One region of the Streptomyces sp. NBC_01515 genome, then DNA from elsewhere that is predicted to be linked to it. Evidence: riboswitches for the same ligand, from Rfam matches in the RefSeq annotation. Region 1 holds a riboswitch; each other region holds the start of a gene.
The links. A riboswitch is a leader RNA that binds a small molecule or an ion and turns the genes downstream of it on or off. The one in region 1 is predicted to bind cyclic di-AMP.
Positions count from the first base shown of each region.

Region 2: it holds a riboswitch for cyclic di-AMP, as region 1 does, so the genes downstream of both, OG407_RS46540 (NlpC/P60 family protein) here and OG407_RS03615 (transposase) in region 1, are expected to answer to the same signal.
Region 3: it holds a riboswitch for cyclic di-AMP, as region 1 does, so the genes downstream of both, OG407_RS37235 (M23 family metallopeptidase) here and OG407_RS03615 (transposase) in region 1, are expected to answer to the same signal.

Region 1 is NZ_CP109416.1:900,855-908,242, reverse strand. Features, by position in the region: gene OG407_RS03640 (SDR family NAD(P)-dependent oxidoreductase) at 1-441, opposite strand, end outside; gene OG407_RS03635 (SDR family NAD(P)-dependent oxidoreductase) at 447-1,208, opposite strand; gene OG407_RS03630 (class I adenylate-forming enzyme family protein) at 1,263-2,732, shown strand; gene OG407_RS03625 (thiolase family protein) at 2,725-3,873, shown strand; gene OG407_RS03620 (SDR family NAD(P)-dependent oxidoreductase) at 3,933-4,694, shown strand; partial or broken gene OG407_RS03615 (transposase) at 4,847-5,050, opposite strand; cyclic di-AMP (ydaO/yuaA leader) riboswitch at 5,058-5,183, opposite strand; gene OG407_RS03610 (hypothetical protein) at 5,664-5,861, shown strand; gene OG407_RS03605 (hypothetical protein) at 6,366-6,899, shown strand; gene OG407_RS03600 (helix-turn-helix domain-containing protein) at 6,926-7,388, opposite strand, start outside.
Region 2 is NZ_CP109416.1:10,518,556-10,525,943, reverse strand. Features, by position in the region: gene OG407_RS46545 (DUF1996 domain-containing protein) at 1-1,677, opposite strand, end outside; cyclic di-AMP (ydaO/yuaA leader) riboswitch at 2,037-2,210, shown strand; gene OG407_RS46540 (NlpC/P60 family protein) at 2,219-3,799, shown strand; gene OG407_RS46535 (hypothetical protein) at 3,997-4,455, shown strand; gene OG407_RS46530 (endonuclease/exonuclease/phosphatase family protein) at 4,457-5,317, opposite strand; gene OG407_RS46525 (GtrA family protein) at 5,485-6,018, shown strand; gene OG407_RS46520 (hypothetical protein) at 6,073-6,612, shown strand; gene gndA (NADP-dependent phosphogluconate dehydrogenase) at 6,757-7,388, shown strand, end outside.
Region 3 is NZ_CP109416.1:8,228,003-8,235,390, reverse strand. Features, by position in the region: gene OG407_RS37250 (GNAT family N-acetyltransferase) at 1-1,992, opposite strand, end outside; gene OG407_RS37245 (HPr family phosphocarrier protein) at 2,182-2,463, shown strand; gene OG407_RS37240 (GntR family transcriptional regulator) at 2,685-3,389, opposite strand; gene OG407_RS37235 (M23 family metallopeptidase) at 3,578-4,333, opposite strand; cyclic di-AMP (ydaO/yuaA leader) riboswitch at 4,347-4,506, opposite strand; gene OG407_RS37230 (M16 family metallopeptidase) at 4,721-6,109, opposite strand; gene OG407_RS37225 (M16 family metallopeptidase) at 6,106-7,388, opposite strand, start outside.

The sequences.
Region 1 (7,388 bases):
ACCGCCACGCGCCCGTACATGCGGAATCACCGCCCGGGTCACCAGGAACACCCCGGTCAGATTGACGTCCAGCGACAACTGCCAGCGCTTGAGCGGCGTCGACTCGACCGGGCCCAGCCACAGCACCCCGGCATTGGCGATGAGAATGTCGATCCCGCCGAACTCCGCGACGGCGGCGGCGACAGCCGCGTCGACCGACGCCTCGTCGCTCACGTCGCAGGGCACCGGCAGCGCACGTCCGCCCGCCGCGGTGATCCGGTCCGCGACCGAGTGGATCGTCCCGGGCAGCCGGCCCTCCCGCTCGGAACGCGCGGCCACGGCGACCGAGGCACCCGCCTCCGCGAGCGCCACCGCGACCGTACGGCCGATGCCGCGGCTGGCGCCCGCGACGAACGCGACCTTGCCCTTCAACTGCCCGCCCCGGCCTGTCACTTGACTCATGCCGGTTACTTCGGCGGGAACCGGAGGGCGCCGTCGAGACGGACGACCTCGCCGTTGAGATAGTCGTTCTCGACGATGTGCTGCACGAGACCCGCGTACTCGACCGGCAGCCCCATGCGCTTCGGATACGGGATCTGCGGCCCCCAGTAGGCCTCCAACTGGTCGCCCGCCCTGCCGTAGGCCGGCGTGTTGAAGGTGCCCGGCGCGATCGTGACGACCCGGATGCCGAGCGGGGAGAGGTCGCGGGCGGCGACCAGGGTCATGCTGACGACCCCGCCCTTCGCTGCCGCGTAAGGGAGTTGGCCGATCTGGCCCTCGTACGCGGCGATCGAGGCCGTGCTCACGATGACGCCCCGGCCGCCCTCGGCGGGCTCCTGCCGGGCGATGGCGGCTGCGGCCAGCCGCATCACGTTGAACACGCCGGTGAGATACACGTCGATCGTCGTACGGAAGCCCGCGAGGTCGAGGGGTGAACCATCCTTGCCGACGAGCCGGCCACCGCTCGCCGGACCGCCGTGCGCGTCCACCGAGATGCGGAGCGGTCCCGCCGACTCCGCCTCGGCCAGGGCCGCTTGGACATCGTCCTCGGAGGTGGCGTCGGTGCGCACGTAGCGCACACCCAACTCCTGCTCCAGGGCCTTGCCCTTCTCGTCGGCCAGATCGGCTACGACGACCTTCGCTCCCACCGCGTGCAGCCGACGGACGGTGGCCGCGCCCAGGCCGCCCGCCCCGCCGACGACCACCGCGGAGCTCCCACTGATCTGCATCAAGGATTTCCTCTCTTGCGAACAGCGCTCTAGTGAGATGAGAATAGCATTCTCATGAACATAACCATGATTCTGGAGATGGTGGCCTCGGACGGCGACCGACCGGTGGTGACGGCGAACGGCCGCTCCCTGACCGCCTCGGACCTGCGCGCCCGCGCCCGCGCCGCCGCGCACCGCTTCCGGGGCCGTCCGGCCGTGCTCTATCTGAGCCCCAGTCACCTCGCCTACCCGGTGGCCCTGTTCGGTGCCGCCCTGGCGAGCATCCCGTTCATCCCCCTCAACTACCGCCTCGGCGAAGAGCAGTTGGCCCGCCTCCTGGCCCGCCACCCCGAGGCCCTCGTACTGCGCCCCGCCGACCTCGACGCACTACTGAGCGCCGAAGAGGACGCTGAAGAGAGGTTCGACGCAGCGGAGTTGGCCCAGGACCAGGACGCCGTAGCCGTGGTGCTCTACACGAGCGGCACGACCGCCGAACCTAAGGCCGCATTGCTGCGCCACCGGCACCTGCTCGCCTACGTCCTCAACACCCAGGAGTTCGCCTCCGCCGAGGAAGGCGACGCGGCGCTCGTTGCCGTACCGCCGTACCACGTGGCCGGGTTGATGAACCTGCTCACGAACCTCTACTCGGGCCGCCGCCTGGTCTACCTGTCCGCCTTCGACGCGGGGGAGTGGCTGGAGACCGCGCGCCGCGAACAGGTCACCCACGCACTCGTCGTCCCCACCATGCTGGCCCGCATCGTCGCCGAGGTCCCGGCCGACGACGCCCACACTCCCATGCTCCGGAGCCTCGCCTACGGCGGCGCCAGGACCCCGCGACCTGTGGTGGAACGGGCGTTGGAGATCTTCCCAGGCACGGGGTTCGTCAACGCGTACGGCCTGACGGAGACGGCCTCCTCGGTCGCGGTCCTCGGGCCCGACGACCACCGCGAGGCACTGGCGTCGGCCGACCCGGCCGTACGGGACCGACTCGGTTCCGTGGGACGGGCCTTGCCCGGCATCGAGATCGAGATCCGTGACGACGACGGGAAACCGGCCCGTGCTGGGGAGACGGGGCTCGTGTTCGTGCGCGGGGAGCAGATATCCGGAGAGTACGGCGGACGCAGCGCTCTCGACGCTGGGGGCACCTCTCAGCCCCCTGGGGCCGGGGGAGATTGGTTCTCCACCCGGGACCGGGGCCGACTGGACCCCGACGGCTATCTGTTCATCGAGGGACGCGCCGACGACACCATCATTCGCGGCGGTGAGAACATCGCTCCCGCCGAGATAGAGGACGTTCTCGTCGCCCACCCCGGGATCGTCGAGGCGGCGGTGATCGGCGTGCCCGACCCCGAGTGGGGGCAGCGGATCGTGGCCGTCGTGGTCGGCGAGGGCGACCCGGCCGAGGTCCGCCAGTGGGTCAAGGACCGGCTTCGCTCCTCCAAGACCCCCGACGCGATCGTGTTCCGCGCCGAACTCCCCAAGACCGAGACCGGAAAGCTGCTGCGCCGCACCCTGCTCGCCGAGTTGGAGACCACCCATGCCTGAAGCAGTCCTCGTGTCCGCCCTGCGCACCCCCGTCGGCACCGCCGTCAAGGGCACCCTGCGCGACACCACCGCGTTCGACCTGGCCCACCACATCGTCGCCGCCGCAGCCGCCACGGACGACCTCGACCCGGACGCGATCGACGACGTGATCCTCGGCGAGGGCCTGTACGGCGGCGGGGTCGTTGCCCGGCACGCGGCGCTGACCGTCGGCCTCACCTCCGTACCGGGCCTCGCGTACAACCGCCACTGCGCCGCCGGACTCGCCGCCGTGCAGAGCGCGGCGGCGAGCATCCGCGCGGGCATGGACGAACTCGTCATCGCCGGCGGCGTCAACTCGGCTTCCACGTCCCCGAAACAGCGTTTCCGCGTCGACGGGGAGTGGGTCGAACCATGGAGCCCGCCCACGCACCCCGACCGGCCCGACGCCCCCAACCTGGACATGTCGATCACGGTCGGCTGGAACACCGCCGTACGGGCGGGCCTCAGCCGCGCCGACATGGACGCATGGGCCCTGCGCTCCCACCAGAACGCCATTCGCGCCATCGACGAAGGCCGTTTCGACGCCGAGTTGGTGCCCATCGACACACCGCACGGACTGTTCTCCGTCGACGAACACCCCCGCCGCACCACCAGCCTGGAGAAGCTCGCCTCGCTCAAGCCGCTCCACCCGGAGATCGACGGCTTCTCCATCACCGCCGGCAACGCGGGCGGCGCCAACGACGGTGCCGCCGCCCTGGTGGTGGCCAGCGATCGGCTGAGCCTGCCCGCCCTCGCCGTCGTCCGCTCCTGGGCCTCGGTCGGCGCCGACCCCGCCGAGACGGGCCTCACCCCGGTGAAGGTGATCCCCAAAGCCCTTGCCCGCGCCGGACTTTCGACCTCCGACGTCGACCTCTTCGAGATCAACGAGGCCTTCGCCGCCGTACCGGTCGCCGCGGTGAAACTGCTCGGCCTCGACCCCGACCGCGTCAACGTCAATGGCAGCGGCTGCTCCCTCGGTCACCCGGTCGCCGCGACCGGCGCCCGGATGCTCGTCACGCTCGTGCACGAACTGCGCCGTCGCGGCGGCGGCATCGGCGTCGCCGCGATGTGCGCGGGCGGCGGCATGGGCTCGGCCACGGTCATCGAGGTACTCGCGCCATAGTCCGTCACCTGTTGGTTGGTTGCGGTGGTGGAGAGCGTCGACGACGTGAAGGGAACAGTGTGGAGGGCTTGAAGGAGAAGGCCGTTCTCGTCGCCGGCGCGGCCACCGGACTGGGCGCCGCCTCCGCCCGGCGGCTCGCGGACGAGGGCGCCCGGGTCGTCGTCGGCGATCGAGACCTGGACGGAGCCCGACGGACCGCCACGGCCATCGGTGACGCCGGTGGCCAGGCGGTCGCGGTGGGCTTCGACATCGCCGACGAGGCCTCGGTCCGCGAACTCGTGCGGACCACCGTGCGGACGTACGGCGGTCTCGACGCCGTGCACATCAACGCGGGCGACATGGGCGCGGTCTCCCAGGACACCGACGTCGTCGACATGGACCTCGCGGTGTGGGACCGGACGTTCGCCGTCAATCTGCGGGGCCACATGCTCGTCACGCGGTATGCCGTTCCCGAACTCCTGGCCCGGGGCGGCGGCGCGATCGTCTACACCTCGTCCATCGCGGCCTTCACCGGCGAGGCCGCGCGCCCCGCGTACTCGGCGACCAAGGCGGGCATCAACGCCCTCGCCCGGCATGTCGCCTCGCGCTGGGGCAGGGAGGGCATCCGCGCCAACGCCGTCGCACCGGGCCTGATCCTGACGCAGGCCATCCAGGAGGGCGCGGCCCCCGACCTCCTGGAGGCGCTGCTCGCCCGCACCCGCAGCACCCGGCACGGACGGGCCGACGACATCGCCGGCATGGTGGCCCACCTCATGTCCGCCGACGGAGCCTGGATCAACGGCCAGGTCATCAACGTCGACGGCGGCACCGTCATGCGCTGAACGGGCCCCGGCACGCCCATTTCTGGGGGTACCGCTTCTTCCTCGGTGAAAAGGCGGGGATCGACCCTGCCCTCAATTCGCAGCGGTGGCACGAGATTTGGCACCCACACGGGCTGACCCGTGCGGGGCAGGGCAGCCAGGATCTCGTCCCAGACACCGCAGTTGCGCCAGGTCTGGTAGCGGGAGTGGATGCACTTCCACGTACCGAACCGCTCGGGGAGCTGCTCCCACAGGATGCCCGCGAAGCACCCGGCGATGATCGCGATCAAGATCGTGACCTGAGCCTCGTGCTTCCTGTTCCTTGGGGGTTCGTCCCCGGACCCCGAGAACTGCGGACCGTTCTGCGTTGCCGTCATGGCTCGCTCGTCCTTCGTCAGCCGCCTGTGAAGGATGACCTGTCGGATTCGGGCTCGAAGTTGCCCGGCCGCACACTCGCGGCTTCACCCCAAGGGCTGCTCGGCCCGGTCGTGGCGTCAGCGCCAACCGCGGCTGTCACGTGGGGTGTTGAGCACCGCCACAAGAGGTAGGTGCCGGCGTGTGCCCAGGGGCTGACCGTCCTCGTGCGCACGCGCCCCGCCAGCGGGTGGCCCGTCCCGGTGCTCCGTGGGGTCTCCGGCGGCCTCTTGTGGGCGGGCGGGGCGTCCGGCCGCGCCTGCCAGCACGGGGTCGGAAATCAGTTACGCGGCTTCAGCTCACTGCCGCACTAGCGCCCCCCGGTCCCGGTAGAGTTGGGACAAATGTAAGCGAGCATGCAGCGAGCCTGGATCCGACGTTCCAGGTCAAGGGCAACGCCGTCCTTCGCACAAATTGCAGGCATGAGAGGACAACCGGCTCCGCGCCGGGCTCTAGCCAAGCCCCCTCCATGAGCCCCATACGTCGGTGGGCCTCAGCAAGACCACACGTGCGTCACGTGGTGGTCGGGCTGAGGTCTGACACCTGGTCCGATCACCGGAAAGGTAATTCGGACCGTTGAACCTCTCTCTCGGTGTAAAGGCGCTCATCGTCGTCATCTGCGCCCTGGTGTCCACCATCGTGGCCCTGGTGGGCGGCTTCCTGAGCCACACCCCTGGCGCGCGGAAAGCAGTGGCGGTGCTCTTCGGCGGCGGCGTCTTCGGCGGATGCATGATCCTCTGCATGACCGTGCTCACCGCGCTCGGCCTGTTGTGAACGCGCGGAAGCCCTGGGGTGCTAACTGCAGACCCCAGGGCTTCAGTTGGTTGGCGGTCTTTGGTGACCGATCGCCAAATTCGGTCGCCCGTGCTAGCGTTGTGCTACAGCCCGTTCATTGAGCTATTGCTACGGCCGGTTCGATTCCGGCAATCACACTTACGGTTGGTCTGGCACTCTGGCACTTCTACGAGTTCATCAAGGTCATTCGCACGCTCCGTAAGGGCAAAACCCGGGGCACATGCCCTAGCAATACAATTTCAAATCGCAAGGTGGAGGTTGGCATGAAGTTTATTGAATTCATTATGTCAACTGTAAGCGTCGTTGTTGGCGTGGGCCACGTGGTCGTAGCTGAGTGAACGGTCTATTGCGAAGGGGCGCCCCACATGACGGGGCGCCCCTTCGTCATGTGCGCGCTCAGACTCTCGTGGCCGCCCAGGGCGTCCGACCGTAGATCCCCAGACTTTGCCCCCGAGACCCCACGGGGAGCCCTACGTTCCCGGCATGAGACTGACCCCTCTTGAAGCCACGCTGATAGGCACATTTCTTGGGGCCTCGGCCACACTTCTCGCTTCGGTGATCACCCAACGAGGCACTCGTTCGCGGGAGCGGGATCAGAGATTCTGGGAACATCGCGCTGACGCATTGGAGGAAACCCACCGCATCATGTTGGCGTTCGCTGCGGTCCGGAACGAGACCCTCGCGTCAAAGGCAGTTCCCGACGATCTAGACCCTGACCGCCCCGAGCAACCAGTGAGACTCATCGAGACCAAGATCGCCCTGTATGCACCAAGGGCTGTCGGGAAGGCTCACGCGGTTTGGTTCGAGTCCCTCAAAGCGTTCTTGGTCTCCTTCGTGGGATGGCAAGGCGAAGTCAATCGACTTGCAGGTTCAACAGAGCCCGAGGGTGCGCAGACGCTGATTGATGCGGCCTGGGCCATGGTGGAAGCACGAGGCGAAGAACTGAAACGCTCTGAAGATGCGCTGACGGAGGCCCTCCGCAAAGCCTCGTTGTTGCGCCCACAACGCGCATGGTGACGTAGCGAAGAGGAACGCTTCGCACCTCAACGGGGGTTGAGGGCTCGCCTCGCCGAGTTGATGACGTTGTGGGCGTCGGCGCCGTAGACCGCGGACTCGCGGAGAGAGTTCCAGATGCGCAGGTAGAGGGCGAGGGAGTCGGAGTCGTCGAGCCACATCTCGGCGTGCCAGGTCTCGGTGACCACCTGGCGGTCGTCGTAGATCCAGAAGCCCAGACCGGGCGGCGACTTCAGCGACGCGGTGAGCGGCACGATGCCCAGCTCCACGGTGTCCATGCCGATGGCGCCCGCCAGGCGGTCGAGCTGGGCGGTGAGCACCGAGGGCGGGCAGACCAGCGAGCGCAGCACCGGCTCCCACAAGATGACGTGGTACTTCCGGCCGCCGCTGTACAGCAGCTCCTGCCGCTTCATCCGGGCGCGTACGGCGGCCTCGATGTCGAGCGGAGACTTGTGCCGTTCGGCGGAGCGGGTCAGTACGGCGCGGGCGTAG
Region 2 (7,388 bases), 9.6 Mb from region 1:
GCCGCTGCCGCCGTTGCCCTGGTTGCCGCCGTTCCCGGCGGGCTCGTCGGACGCGGTGGCCGTGGGCGCCGCCGTAGCGGTGGCGGTGGCCGTCGGGGACTCCTGCGGTTCACCGGAACCCCCACCGTTCCCGGAGCCGCCACCCGAACCGGAGCCGCCACCCGAACCGGAGCCGCCACCGGAGCCGGAGCCGTCACCCGAGCCCCCGGGGTCGTCGTTCGTCCCGGCGCCGCACTTGTCGCCGTTGTTGATGCAGTTGACCATGTCCTTCATCAGGCCCTCGTCGAAGACGTTGATGAAGTCGCCGTGGTCGGTGACGGGCTTGTGCTGCTGCTCGGGGAAGGAGTCCACCGCGAACAGCGGGGTCGTCTTGCCGCCGTCCTGGAGGCTCGGCGCGTCGACGTCGTAGACGATCCGCTGCACCAGTTGCGGGATGGCCTCGAAGCCGGCCGGGCAGGAGCCGTCGGCGGCCTCGAAGGCCACGTGGGTGCGGTGGTTGGCGCTGTCGATGTTGCGGCCGTCCCAGCAGCTCTGGAACTTGAAGGTGCGCACCACGTCACTGCCCGCGGGGCACAGCGGGTACTTGTCCTTGAGCTGCCGGTCCTCGAAACCGGTGCAGCTCCAGGAGGCGTTGGCGTTGGCCGGGCCGTTGACGAAGGCCTTGGCGTCGCCGGTGATGATGCGCAGGAGGCGCGGCATCGCGACGACCTTGCTCTTCGGGTTGCCCACGAACGTCAGCGTGGCCGCCTTCGCGGTCACGATCTGACCGGAGTTGCCCTCCGTGCCGCCGCCGGGCTTGTCGGCGTCCCGCTCCTGCTTACCGTTCTGGAGGCGCAACACGGGCCAGTAGTAAGTGGACTTGTCGCCCGGGTTCTCGCAACTCGTGTCGGCCTTCGCCAGGTCGTCGTCGCTCGCGAAGGCGTTGTTCGACTGGTTGCCGATGTAGTCGTGGAAGTGGTGGGCGCCGTTGGTGACCCCGGGCGCGACGATCACGTTGTCGGAGTTGAACAGGCCGTTCTCGTTCACGCCGCACGCGGTGACGAACGTGCCGCGGGAGGCGTCGGCCTGGTCCTGCGGGGTGCTCACGTTGGGCTGCACGGAGGTGATGTCCGCGTAGTCCGAGGCGACGGGCCCGTTCGCGGACTGCTGGTTCCCCTGCTGCCCCTGGCCGTCACCCTGCTGCTGGCCCTGGCCGGTCGGGTCGGCGCTGCCGCTCTGGTCGCCCCCGCTGCCGTTCTCGTCGCCGTTCGTGGGGGCGATCAGGGTGCAGCCGGCGAGCGCGTCGAGACCCTCCGGGCGGTCCCCGACGCGGTCGATGGCGTCATCGATCCGCCCGATGGTCGCGGCCCGTTTCTCCTTCAACGGATTCATGATCGCGTTGTCGGCGAAGGAGGCGTCCTGGCGTATGGACTCCGTCGAGTCCTTCAGTTTCTGGTAGGCCTCGGTTATCTGCTGGTCCAGAAGCGCGAGTTGGGCGTCGACCTCGGTCTTCGCCTCGTCGGGGACCGACGTCAACTGGGTGCCGATGTCCGGGCAGTCGATCGTCGCGCCACTCGATGCCGCATCAGGAGACCCTTGCTGGGACGAGTCACCGCCCCAACCGCCCTCGGACGCCGACGCGTAGACGTTCGCCGCCACCAGTCCTCCGCCGCCCAGCATCAGGGCGACTGCTGCCATCGTCGCGCGTCGTGCGCCCGTTGGGCGTCTGCGCGTGTTGCGTGCCAAGGAAGTTGCTCCTACACGTATCGGTCGGCCCGGATCGTCCCGGCATGGAAATCCCCCGTTCCAATACGGAGCCGGATGCCGGTGTGTTCAACCGTCCCAAAAATTCATAGCGACCTCATATGGATCACCCGACCCGGCGGGCCCACAACCCCTCAGCCGAACCCTCGACGCAGGTGGCTGAAGTATCTGAGCGAGGTAAAGGTCACAAAAACGTATCGGACATATCGCGCTTCAACCTTCACACGAGGCACACACGTTGGCTAAGTTGGCGCTCAGACCGTACGACCTACTCCGGCGATCAGCGCCGGGCCGCACGGTTTGCGCCGAGTCCGGTGGGTCGCTCGCGACAGCCGGAGCCGAGGACCCAACCGACTTGGGGTGAATCGGCCCAACTGCCCCTCCGGGCAAGGGTCGTAGGGCAATCCTTCCGTGATCGGCCGCCCGAACCCGACAGCTAACTCGGTAGGCGCGATACGGAAGGAGCACGTCTGCCATGCCGGCAGAACGAAGTACGCGCACCGGAGGCAGTGGCCCCACCGTGGACGACCGACCCAGCCGTGACGAAGTCCAGCGGCGGATCAACTCCCTTTACGACAGGGCCGAGACGGCCACCGGAAACTACAACGCCACACGCAAGATGTCCGGCGGCCAGCGCAAGCGCGCCGAGCCCCGTCCCAGCGCGTCGCGTCCTTCCGACCCCGCCCAGGACGCCGTCACTCGGCAGTTGTTCGACCGCGCTCGCGCCCAACTGGGCCCGACCGTACCGGCGAAGCTGCCGCCCGGCAGAACTCCCGCCCGCTCGGCGGCACCCCGGCCCGAGCGGTCCGAGCGGCGCCCCGAGCCCGAGGGCGGCGCCCGAGCGCTTGAGGCGCAGCCCAGCCGCGCCGTGGCCGAACTGACCGCGGGTACCGGCGCACCGGAGCCCGTCACCCCGCAACTCACCGCGCCCGTCGCGGAGTTGACGGCCGGACCGGTCGCCGCACTGCCGCCCGCCGCTCCGCAGGCACTCCAGATGCCGCAGATCGCCGCGGCGCAGACATTCCAGTCGCCGCAGATGCCGTACATGCAGCAGATGGCCCAGATGCCGCAGCCGACCGTCCTCGACCTGCCGCCCGTGCCCGCCATCGAGGTGCCGCCCATGCCCGTCGTGGAGGCACAGCAGTTCGCCGTCGCGACCGCACCGGCGCCGGCCTTCGACCCGCTCACCGCGGACCTGGAGCTGCTCCCGTACATCGCCGCTCCGCGCACCGAAGCCGCCCCGGCGAGCGCCCCTTGGGCGACCCCGGAGACGCCCTGGCCCGCCCCCGAGACGACCTGGTCCACCGGTCAGATCCCGATGGTGGCCGAGCAGCCTGCCTGGTCGACCGGGCAGGTCCCCATGGTGACCGAGCAGCAGACCTGGTCCACCGGGCAATTCCCCGTGGTGACCGAGCAACCCACGTGGTCCACCGGGCAGATGCCCATGGTCACCGAGCAGCCCGTCGCCCAGCCCGCCTGGTACCCCGCTCCGGAACCGGACTGGCGCCCGCCGCAGCAGGAGTGGCAGCCGACCGCCCCCGCCGCCGAGGTCTCCTTCGCCGCGGCCCCGGTCGTCGTCCCCGAGTTCACGCTGCCCACGGCTCCGCCGATGGCCCCGGAGATCCTTCTCCCGCCGGCCCCGGCCATGAGCCCGATGACCACCACGGCCGTCCCCGCCGTACCGGACGCGGGCACGCAGAGCAAGACCGCCACCGCGCTCGCCTTCGCCCGCGCACAGATCGGCAGGCCCTGCCTGTGGGGCGCGGCGGGACCGGACGCGTACGACTGCTCCAGCCTCACCCAGGCCGCCTGGAAGGCAGCGGGCGTCCTCCTCCCGCGCACCGCCCAGGAACAGTCGGGCGCCGGCGCCCTCGTCCCGCTGACGGACATCCGCCCCGGCGACCTGATCTTCTTCTACGACAGCATCGACCACGTCGGCCTCTACACCGGCAACGGCCTGATGATCCATGCGCCGAGCCCGGGTACGCCGATACGCGAGGAGTCGATCTTCTACGCCGGTGCCGCCGCCATCCGGGGCGCCGTACGGCCCGCCTGATCCGATCGGGGCCGGGCATTTCCCGGCCCCGACCGCACACCCCGCGACACTCCCGGCCAACCGCGTCATAGACCCGTACGAGTGGTGCATCCTGGGACACGGTCGTAGCGTCGACAGAGACACGACGACCGCGCCCCGGCAGGCGGGCCCACCGCTGGTGCGGGGCGACGAGGACGAAGAGGCGGCCGGGAGCGCACATGTACAGACACACCATGGTCGGAATCGTCACGCTGTGTGCCGCAGCCCTGCTCGGGCCGGCCGTCGGCACCTCGTCGGCGGCCCCGAGCACGGTCCCGGCGACCGCCCACCGACAGCTCCAGGACCCCGTGCTCGTCGACTGCCTGTGGCATCCCCAGGTGCGCCCCACCGACTTCATGCTCGCCTGCGGCGACGGCAACAGCCGCCTCACGTCGCTGCGTTGGACGTCCTGGAACGACAACTCCGCGACGGCCACGGGCGTCAACTGGGTGAACGACTGCAAACCCTATTGCGCGGTGGGCAAGTTCCACTCGTTCCCGGTCACCGTCCGGCTCGACACCACCCGGACCTGGAAGCGGCACCCGCAGGCGCGGCAGTACACCGAGATCACCCTGACGTACCCCGGCGCGAGGCCGGACAAGTTCCAGCACACGGTGACCTACCCCCTCTGGAACTGACTCAGAGCGCCAGCTCCACCACCAGCGGCCGGTGATCCGAGATCGCCGTCCTCGGTGCGTGCGCCGCCCCTACGGCGTCCGCGCCGAGCCCCGTCGCCAGGATGTGGTCGAGCTGGACGAGCGGCCGGTGCGACGGAAAGGTCGCCCGCCGCGCCGAACTCCGCCAGCCACGCGGCACGGTCGCGTTCAGGGTGAGCCGGGGAAGGGCGCCGAAGAGGTTGAAGTCGCCCATCAGCACCCGGGGTTGGGGCAGACCGGCGATCCAGCGGCGCACGGTGCGCAGCTGCCCGATGTTCCAGCCCGGCACGAACGAGAGATGGACGGCCACGACGGTGAACGGGCCGTGCGGTCCTTCCAGTACGGCAGCCAGGGCGGCTCGGGGCTGATCCCGCGCCAGCACCGGAACCGCCTGCCCGGCCACCCGCAACGGCATGCCGAAGGGTGCCGCCGGGAGCCGCAGGGCCCGCCACTCGTGGACCGGGAGCCGGGACAGCAACGCCAGTCCGTGCGAAGGGACTTCGGGCTGCTGAGCCCCGGGGCCGTAGACGCGCATCCCGGGCTCGGTCGGGTCCGGGACCCAGCCCTGGCCGGGCACGGAACGGCAGTGCAGCGCCGTCGCGTATCGCCAGTCGCGTGCGCCCATCGCGTCGGCGGCGACGGCCGCCTGATCGACACCGCCCGACCGTTCCTGGAGGCAGTCGATCTCCTGGAGCGCCACCACGTCGGCGTCCAGGGACGCGACGGCTTCGGCGAGGGGTGCCGAGGGGTCGCCGGGGGCAGCGGGGTTCGGGCGGCCGTCCGGCTGGATCCGCCGGCCGTGCAGCACGTTGAACGTCGCGCATCTCACCAGTAACTCACCCATGATCAGGCCGCATTGTACGGAGGTCGCCTGTGAGTGGGGCTCCCCCGGTTCCGCCGTCGCGAAAATGTACTTGCGTAACTCAATCAATCCGCTATAGTTGAGTAAGTCAAGCAAACTTACGCGGCCGTATCACCGAGGCGCAGCGTACGGAGCGGATGGAGACCGCCATGGACGACGCGCCCCGGACCCCGGCCGCTCCCGGTCCGCTCGCCTCCTTCGCCCGGTTCGTGGCGCTGGGCGGCGGTGTCGGGCTCCTCTCCAGCGGCGCCGTGGCCCTGCTGGCCGAGCGGCTGCCCTGGGCGCTGGCGAACGCGCTGATCACCATCGTCTCCACCCTCCTCTGCACGGAACTCCACGCCCGTTTCACCTTCGGCTCGGGTCGGCACGCGGGATGGCGCCGGCACGGGCAGTCGGCGGGCTCGGCCGCGGCGGCCTACGGGGTGACCTGCGCCGCGATGTTCGTCCTGCACCTGGTGCAGTCGTCACCGGGGATGCTGACCGAGCAGATCGTCTACCTCAGCGCTTCAGGGCTCGCCGGCCTCGCCCGGTTCCTGCTGCTGCGGCTGTACGTCTTCGCCACCGGTCGGGGCCGTGCGGCCGCGACCGGCTCGTGGCAACTCCAGCGCCTTCAGGGCATGTTGGAGGCTCCGGCCACCGTAGGCACTTTGCCGCAGCGGCAGTTCGCGCTCGCCTCCAGCTGACGTCCCCCGGTGATCAGTTACGCTGACCGTTTCCAATTAACAGGCGGCGGGGGCATGTTCACCAAGCGATGGATAGCGGGCGGACTGACAGCACTTCTGATCGGAACGCTCAGCGCATGCGGCAGCGGGAGCGAAAGCGGCAGCAGCGACAGTACGTCCGGCGTCGGGCAGGGCAGTTCGAGCACCCCGCAGAAGGCCCGGCCCACCCCCGACACCGTGACGGGGCTCCGTGACTCGGTCCGGCACCTCGCCAAGCAGACGGCGAAGGGCACGCGCCCGCACACCGTCACCAAGTGCGCGTCCGCCTCCAAGAAGGTCCGGCACACGTCCAGTTCGGGATCGGGTTCCAAGAAGAAGACCCGCACCTGGTACACGACGGAGCAGCACCGGGAGTGCTCGAAGGTGCGCAGCGGCACCGAGACGTACACCCGGATCGTCCGCGCGGAACGCTGGTGCGTGAGCCTCGACGACGTCGGCGGCGACACCGCGAAGGACGACGTCTGGTACCAGGTCACGCGCTCCGCCTACGACGAGGCGCGCATCGCGGACGAGCACGCGCGCGTGGAGTTCACTCCGACCGGTTCGGGCTGCTGAGAGCGCGGTCCGACGACCCGGCCCCGGAAGGAATTACGAATCGGGGTCCCGTACTTCGAGTCATTTCGCGATCACAGACGTACCTGCGGGCATGGGCGCCCAGCGCCGACCCGCCACGTCACCGACTCGGAGAACAGGCACCCCATGAACGCATCCGCACCGCACGACCCCGCCGCCGACGGAACCGCCCAGATCGGCGTCACCGGCCTCGGCGTGATGGGCCGCAACCTCGCACGCAACTTCGCCCGCAACGGCTACACGGTGGCCGTCCACAACCGGTCGCCGCACCGCACCCATGAGTTGATGAAGGAGTACGGCGACGAGGGCGCCTTCGTCCCGGCCGAGACGGCACAGGAGTTCGTGGCCGCGCTCGAAAAGCCCCGCCGCCTGATGATCATGGTGCAGGCCGGTCCGGCCACCGACGCCGTGATCGACGAGTTCGCCGCGCTCATGGAGCCCGGCGACATGATCATCGACGGCGGCAACGCGCACTTCGCCGACACCCGCCGCCGCGAGGCCGCCCTGCGCGACAAGGGCCTCCACTTCGTCGGCGCCGGGGTCTCCGGCGGCGAGGAGGGCGCGCTGAACGGGCCGTCCATCATGCCCGGCGGTTCGGCGGAGTCGTACGCCGTGCTGGGTCCGATGTTCGAGTCCGTCAGCGCGAAGGTCGACGGCGAGCCCTGTTCCACGCACATCGGGACCGACGGCGCCGGGCACTTCGTCAAGATGGTGCACAACGGCATCGAGTACGCCGACATGCAGCTCATCGCCGAGGC
Region 3 (7,388 bases), 7.3 Mb from region 1:
GCCTTCGGGGGCGGGCATCGCGGTGACGGACCGCTCCGGTTCTACGGCGCTCCGTCGGGGTGGTCCTTGCGCGGGGCGGGACCGGTCGGCGCCCCCCTCGGCATCGGGCGCCTTGGCAGCGACCTGTGGTGCCGTGCTCATCGCGGCGGACAGCGCTTCGGCCAGCCCGCCGAGCTCCACGTGCACCACCAGCACCGGCTTCCCGGGAACCGCCGCCGCGGCGGAGCGCAGCGCCTCCGCCAGCGCCGCGTCCTCCGCCGGCCCCTCCCCCACCGCGGGGATCGCGGTCACGACCACCGCGTCGCACGAGTCGTCGGCGAGCGCGCCCGACAGGGCCCGGTGGAAGTCCGCCGCCGTCGCCGCGGTCGTCAGGTCCACCGGCGGCGACGGCCGCAACCCCTCGGAGAGGCAGGCGTCGTAGGTCAGCAGTCCGAGCGACTCGGAGTTCCCGACGATCGCCACCCGGGGCCCGCCGGGCAGTGGCTGGCGCGCCAGGAGCAGCCCCGTGTCGACCAGTTCGGTGATCGTCTCGACGCGGATCACCCCGGCCTGGCGCAGCAGCGCGGACACCGTCGCGTGGGGCAGTCGCGTCGCCCGGACCGCGTGTCCCTGGGGAGCGGATCCCGCGCCCTGGACGACGACCAGCGGTTTGGCCGCAGCGGTGCGCCGGGCGAGGCGGGTGAACTTGCGGGGGTTGCCGATGGACTCCAGGTACATGAGGGCGACGTCGGTGTCGGGGTCGTCGTACCAGTACTGAAGGACGTCGTTGCCGGACACGTCCGCGCGGTTGCCGGACGACACGAAGGTGGAGACGCCGGTGACTCCGGTGACCCCGCCGCCGCGCCGGTGCAGGCGGGACAGCAGGGCGATGCCGATGGCGCCGGACTGGGCGAAGAGCCCTATGCGTCCGGGGCGCGGCATCTCGGGGGCGAGGGACGCGTTCAGCCGTACGTCGGCTGCGGTGTTGATGACCCCGAAGGCGTTCGGCCCGATGATGCGCATGCCGTACGTGCGCGCGTGGCGCACGAGTTCGCGCTGACGCTCGCGTCCCTCGGGGCCGCTCTCGGCGTACCCGGCGGTGACCACGACGAGCCCCTGCACCCCGTGTTCGCCGCACTCGGTGACGACTTCGGGGACGTGCTCGACCGGGACGGCGACGACGGCGAGGTCCACGGGGCCCTCGATGTCGCGCACCGAGCGGTACGCCGGCACCCCGTCGAGGTCCTTCCGCTCCTCGGGGAACGCCTTGTTCACGGCGTACAGGCCGCCGGTGAACCCGGCGTCCCTGATGTTGTCGAGAACGCTGCGGCCCACCCCTCCGGGGGAACGACCGACACCGACGACGGCGACCGAGCCGGGCACCAACAGCCGCCGTACGGACCGCGCTTCGGCGCGCTGCTCCCGCGCGCGCTGCACGGCGAGGGACCTGTCGGTGGGTTCGAGGTCAAACTCCAGACGTACGACGCCGTCCTCGAAGCTGCGCTTCTGGGTGTAGCCGGCGTCCGTGAACACCTTGATCATCTTGTTGTTGGCGGGCAGCACCTCGGCGGCGAAGCGGCGGATGCCGCGCTCGCGGGCGACGGCCGCGATGTGCTCCAGGAGGGCGGAGGCGACGCCCCTCCCCTGGTGCGCGTCCTGCACCAGGAAGGCGACCTCGGCCTCGTCGGCCGGGGCGGTGGCGGCACGCCCGTCGGCACTAATGCGGTCATAGCGTACGGTGGCGATGAACTCGCCGCCGACGGTGGCCGCGAGTCCCACCCGGTCCACAAAGTCGTGGTGCGTGAAGCGGTGGACATCCTTGGCGGACAGGCGCGGATACGGCGCGAAGAAGCGGTAGTACTTCGACTCGTCGGAGACCTGCTCGTAGAAGCTGACCAGGCGATCGGCGTCGTCGACGGTGATGGGCCTGACGCGCGCGGTACCCCCGTCGCGCAGCACCACGTCGGCTTCCCAGTGGGCGGGGTACTCGTGCCGGTCCGACGAGGTCTGCATGGGGCCCAGCGTACGGCTCGCGTCTGACAACGGCGCGAGGCAGTCTGTGGGGAACAACAGAGCACGGGAAGTCGGGCCGAGGCCGCGGTCCGACGACTCGCTCCGGACGGTCCACGGGACCGGTCCGGGCTCGCTTCACGTGTGGGAAACTGGTCTAGACAACCCTGAGACTCTGAAGGGCAGCATCACATGGCTGAGCGCCGCGTCAACGTCGGCTGGGCGGAGGGCCTTCACGCCCGCCCCGCCTCCATCTTCGTCCGGGCCACCACGGCCTCGGGTATCCCCGTGACGATCGCCAAGGCCGACGGCAACCCCGTCAACGCGGCCTCCATGCTCGCGGTTCTGGGCCTGGGCGCCCAGGGCGGCGAGGAGATCGTCCTCGCGTCCGACGCCGAGGGCGCGGACGCGGCCCTCGACCGACTGGCGAAGCTGGTCGCGGAGGGTCTCGAAGAACTCCCCGAGACCGTCTGAGGCACGCCTCCCTCTGCGCCTGAACCGGCGCCGCTCTCGCGGAGGTGGTTGCGCGCCGCGGGGATTCCTCAATTGATGGTTGCGGTGCTTTTCGCCGCAAAACGCTGTACGCAACCTCGAAGGGCTCGTCCGAATTACCGGGCGAGCCCTTCGCAATTCCACTTGCGGGCAGCATAAATAATCCCCCGCGAATTAGTCTCTCTTTGTATACGGCGCCCGTGTTAATGCCGCAGACCCGACATGTTTACGGGAGGTTGCGAAGTCCTCACACGATCCGTTCCGTTCGCGCCGTTCGCCCCGCCGGGAAAGCGCAGCCGGTGCGCGGTGCCCGCGCGCTCGGTGTGCAGGGCGGTGATCGCCCGGGCGCGCTCGCCGTCGCCGCGGGCCACGGCGTCCACGATGGCCCCGTGCTCGGCCCAGGACTCGACGGGGTTGGCCGGGGCGTCCACCGCGTACATCCAGGCGATCTTGTGCCGCAGCTGGGTCAGCATCGAGGTCAGCGCAGGGCTCCCGGAGGCCTGTGCCAGCGTCTCGTGGAACCAGCTGCCCAGGGAGCGCAGATCCTCGCTGTTGCCTCGCCTGGCGCGCTCCTGGCCCAGCCTGACGAGGCCGCGCAGCACCTTGAGGTGGGCCTCGGTGCGCCGCTGGGCGGCCCGCGAGGCGCCGAGCGGCTCCAGCAGCATCCGCATCTCCAGCAGGTCGGCGGCCTCCTGCTCGGTCGGTTCCGCGACGCACGCGCCCGCGTGCCGCCGGGTCACGACGAACCCCTCGGCCTCCAGCGTGCGCAGGGCCTCCCGGACGGGGACGCGCGAGACCCCGTACCGGCGCGCGAGGAGTTCCTCCGTGAGCCGGCTGCCGCGCTCGTAGACACCGGCGACGATGTCGTCCCGGATCGCCGTGCATACCGAGTGCGCCGGAATACGCATGTCCGACCTCCGCCTTAATCCCCGTGAAACGTCGACGATTGACGTGTGTTCCGTGACTCTATTGCAATGAGCGGGAATTTCCGATGGCGGGCCGGAATCCATGGATATTTTTTGGACAGGAGGGCTCCGGAAACGCCGAAAGCCCCGGCCGGGCGGGCCAGGGCTTCGGGAAGTGCGGCGGTGCGTCGTCAGACGTTCACACCGTGCTTGCGGAGGTAGGCGACGGGGTCGACGTCGGAGCCGTACTCGGCGGTCGTGCGGGCCTCGAAGTGGAGGTGCGGTCCGGTGACGTTGCCGGTCGCCCCGGAGAGGCCGATCTGCTCGCCCGGAGTGACCGTCTGGCCGACGGAGACACCGATGGACGACAGGTGGCCGTACATGGTGTACATGCCGTCGGCCATCTTGATCACTACTTGATTGCCGTACGAGCCGCCCCAGCCCGCGTCGACGACGGTGCCGGAGCCGACCGCGTGCACGGAGGTGCCGGTCGAGGCGTGGAAGTCGATGCCGGTGTGGGCACCGGAGGACCAGAGGGAACCGCCGGTCTTGTAGCCGGTGGAGACGTACGAGCCGGTGACCGGTGCGACGAAGGTGTTGAGCTTCTTGCGCTCGGCGGCGCGGGCAGCGCGTACCTCGGCCGCGCGCTCCGCCTTGGCCAGTGCGGCGGCCTGGGCGCGGGCCTCTTCCTTGGCGGCCTGCTCGGCCGCGGCCTGCTGCTGGGCGGCGGCCTGGGCGTCGATCTTCTCGGCGACGGCGTCGCCCATGGCGATGACGGGGGTGAGGCCGGTCTGTTCCACGGCGGGTTCCGCGGCGAACGCGGGGGCGCTCGCGAGGGTGCCGACGACGCCGGTGGTGGTGAGGGCCGCGACACTCGCGACGCGAACGGTGGTGCGGTGGGTCCGGCTCGGGCGACGGTGCTTCCCGGTGGCGCGGGTGAACGCCATGAAGTGGGTGGTCCTTTCCTTCCTTCTCGCCTACCGGGTTAGCTGACGGGTTCGGAGCAGGAAGGTCTCCTACGGACCCCCTCGCTCCGCGCGCGGGCGTCCGATTCACCCCAGGGACATGGGTCCCCGGCTCCCCTGGCTCGCGCCGTACGGGGACTCGGCGATGACTGTCCGGTGCCGCGAGTGCGGCGCGGTGCCTGACGGACAGCCGGACCGACGCTAAGGGGGGCCACTTTCAATCCCCAAACGGATCACGGTTTTTGTTGCACATGCCACAGGGCAGACAGGCAACCTCTCCCCCAATTCGGACAATAGGGGGCCCTGGTGACTCTTCAGTCACCAGGGCCCCCACGCGCGCGTGCCGCTGTTCGGCTCGCTACGGGTCGTCTACTCGGCCGGGACGACGGTCACTTCGCCGATGCCGAGAGCCTCCACGGGCTCCTTGATCTGCTCCGCGTCGCCGACCAGGATCGTCACCAGACGGTCCACCGGGAAGGCGTTCACGACCGCCGCCGTGGCCTCCACGGTGCCGGTCGCGGCGAGCTGCTGGTACAGCGTCGCCTGGTAGTCGTCGGGCAGGTGCTGCTCGACCTGGTCGGCCAGCGTGCTCGCGACGGCCGCGGCGGTCTCGTACTTGAGCGGCGCCACTCCGACGAGGTTCTGTACGGCGATGTCCCGCTCGGCGTCGGTGAGTCCGCCCTCGGCGAGCTTGCGGAGCACCGTCCACAGGTCGTCCAGCGCGGGACCCGTGTTCGGGGTGTCCACGGAGCCGCTGATGGCGAGCATCGAGGCGCCCGTGCCGTCGGGTGCCGAACGCAGCACCTGGCCGAACGCGCGCACACCGTAGGTGTAGCCCTTCTCCTCACGCAGGACGCGGTCCAGGCGGGAGGTGAGGGTACCGCCGAGGCAGTACGTGCCGAGCACCTGCGCGGGCCACACGCGGTCGTGCCGGTCGGCGCCGACGCGGCCGATGAGCAACTGGGTCTGGACGGCGCCGGGACGGTGCACGATCACGACGCGCCCGGTGTCGTCGGCGGTCACCGGCGGCACGGGACGCGGCTGCGCGGCGGAACCCGTCCACGAGCCCAGAGTGTCGGCCAGGAGCGCGTCCAGGTCGATGCCGGTGAGGTCGCCGACGACCACGGCGGTGGCCGTCGCGGGCCGGACGTGCCGGTCGTAGAAGGCGCGTACGGCCCCGGAGTCGATCTTCTGGACGGTCTCCTCGGTGCCCTGGCGCGGACGCGACATGCGCGAGGTCGCCGGGAACAGCTCCTTGGAGAGCTCCTTGGCCGCGCGGCGGGACGGGTTGGCCGTCTCGTGCGGGATCTCGTCGAGGCGGTTGCGGACCAGCCGCTCGACCTCGCTGTCCGCGAAGGCGGGCGCCCTGAGCGCGTCGGACAGCAGACCGAGGCCCTTGGCCAGGCGCGAGGCCGGGACCTCCAGGCTCAGGCGCAGCCCGGGGTGGTCGGCGTGCGCGTCGAGGGTGGCGCCGGAGCGCTCCAGCTCGGCGGCGAACTCCTCGGCGGAGTGCTTGTCGGTGCCCTCGGAGAAGGCCCGCGCGGTGATCGTGGCGACACCGTCCAGGCCGGCCGGTTCGGCCTCCAGGGGTGCGTCAAGGAGCACCTCGACGGCGACGACCTGCTGGCCGGGGCGGTGGCAGCGCAGCACGGTCAGGCCGTTGCCGAGCGTCCCGCGCTCCGGGGCCGGGAAGGCCCACGGCCGGGCCTCGCCGGCCTGGGGCTGCGGGTGGAATTCCATCGTGGCGAGCTCGGTCACTTGGCCGCCTCCTCGTTCTCGTCGCCGGCCTCTGCTTCGTCATCCTCGTCCGCGAGCGGCTCGTAGACGAGCACCGCGCGGTTGTCGGGGCGCAGACGGGCCTTGGCGACCTCCTGCACCTCCTCCGCCGTCACGTCGAGGACGCGCTGTACGGCGGTCAGGGCGAGCTGCGGGTCACCGAACAGGACGGCGTACCGGCACAGTTCGTCGGCGCGGCCCGCGACCGTGCCGAGCCGGTCCAGCCACTCGCGCTCCAACTGGGCCTGGGCGCGCTCCATTTCCTCGGCGGTGGGGCCCTCCTCGGCGAACCGGGCGAGCTCCTCGTCGATGGCGGCCTCGATGACCGGCACCTCGACGTCCCCGGACGTCTTGACGTCCAGCCACCCCAAGGAGGGGGCCCCGGCCAGCCGCAGCAGACCGAAGCCGGCGGCAACAGCCGTACGGTCGCGTCGTACAAGGCGGTTGTAGAGGAGCGAGGACTCGCCGCCGCCGAGGATGGTGAGGGCGAGGTCGGCCGCGTCGGACGCGCGCGTGCCGTCGTTCGGCAGGCGGTAGGCGCACATCAGGGCGCGGGCCGGGACCTCCTCCTCGACGACCTCGCGCAGTTGACCGCCGATCACCTCGGGCAGCGTGCCGTCGCGGGGCTCGGGCTTGCCGTCGTGCGACGCGATGGACCCGAAGTACTTCTCGATCCAGGCGAGCGTCTGCTCGGGGTCGATGTCGCCGACCACGGACAGGACCGCGTTGTTGGGCGCGTAGTAGGTGCGGAAGAACGCGCGCGCGTCCTCCAGGGTGGCCGCGTCCAGGTCCGCCATCGAGCCGATGGGCGTGTGGTGGTAGGGGTGGCCCTCCGGGTAGGCGAGGGCGGTCAGCTTCTCGAACGCTGTCCCGTAGGGCACGTTGTCGTAGCGCTGGCGGCGCTCGTTCTTGACGACGTCCCGCTGGTTCTCCATGGACTCCTCGTCCAGGGCGGCCAGCAGGGAGCCCATGCGGTCGGCCTCCAGCCAGAGCGCGAGCTCCAACTGGTGGGTGGGCATGGTCTCGAAGTAGTTCGTGCGCTCGAAGCTGGTGGTGCCGTTGAGCGAACCGCCCGCGCCCTGCACCAGCTCGAAGTGACCGTTGCCCTTCACCTGTCCGGAGCCCTGGAACATCAGGTGCTCGAAGAGGTGAGCCAGGCCGGTACGCCCCTTGACCTCGTGGCGGGAACCGACGTCGTACCAGAGGCACACCGCCGCGACCGGGGTCAGGTGGTCCTCGGAGAGGACCACGCGCAGACCGT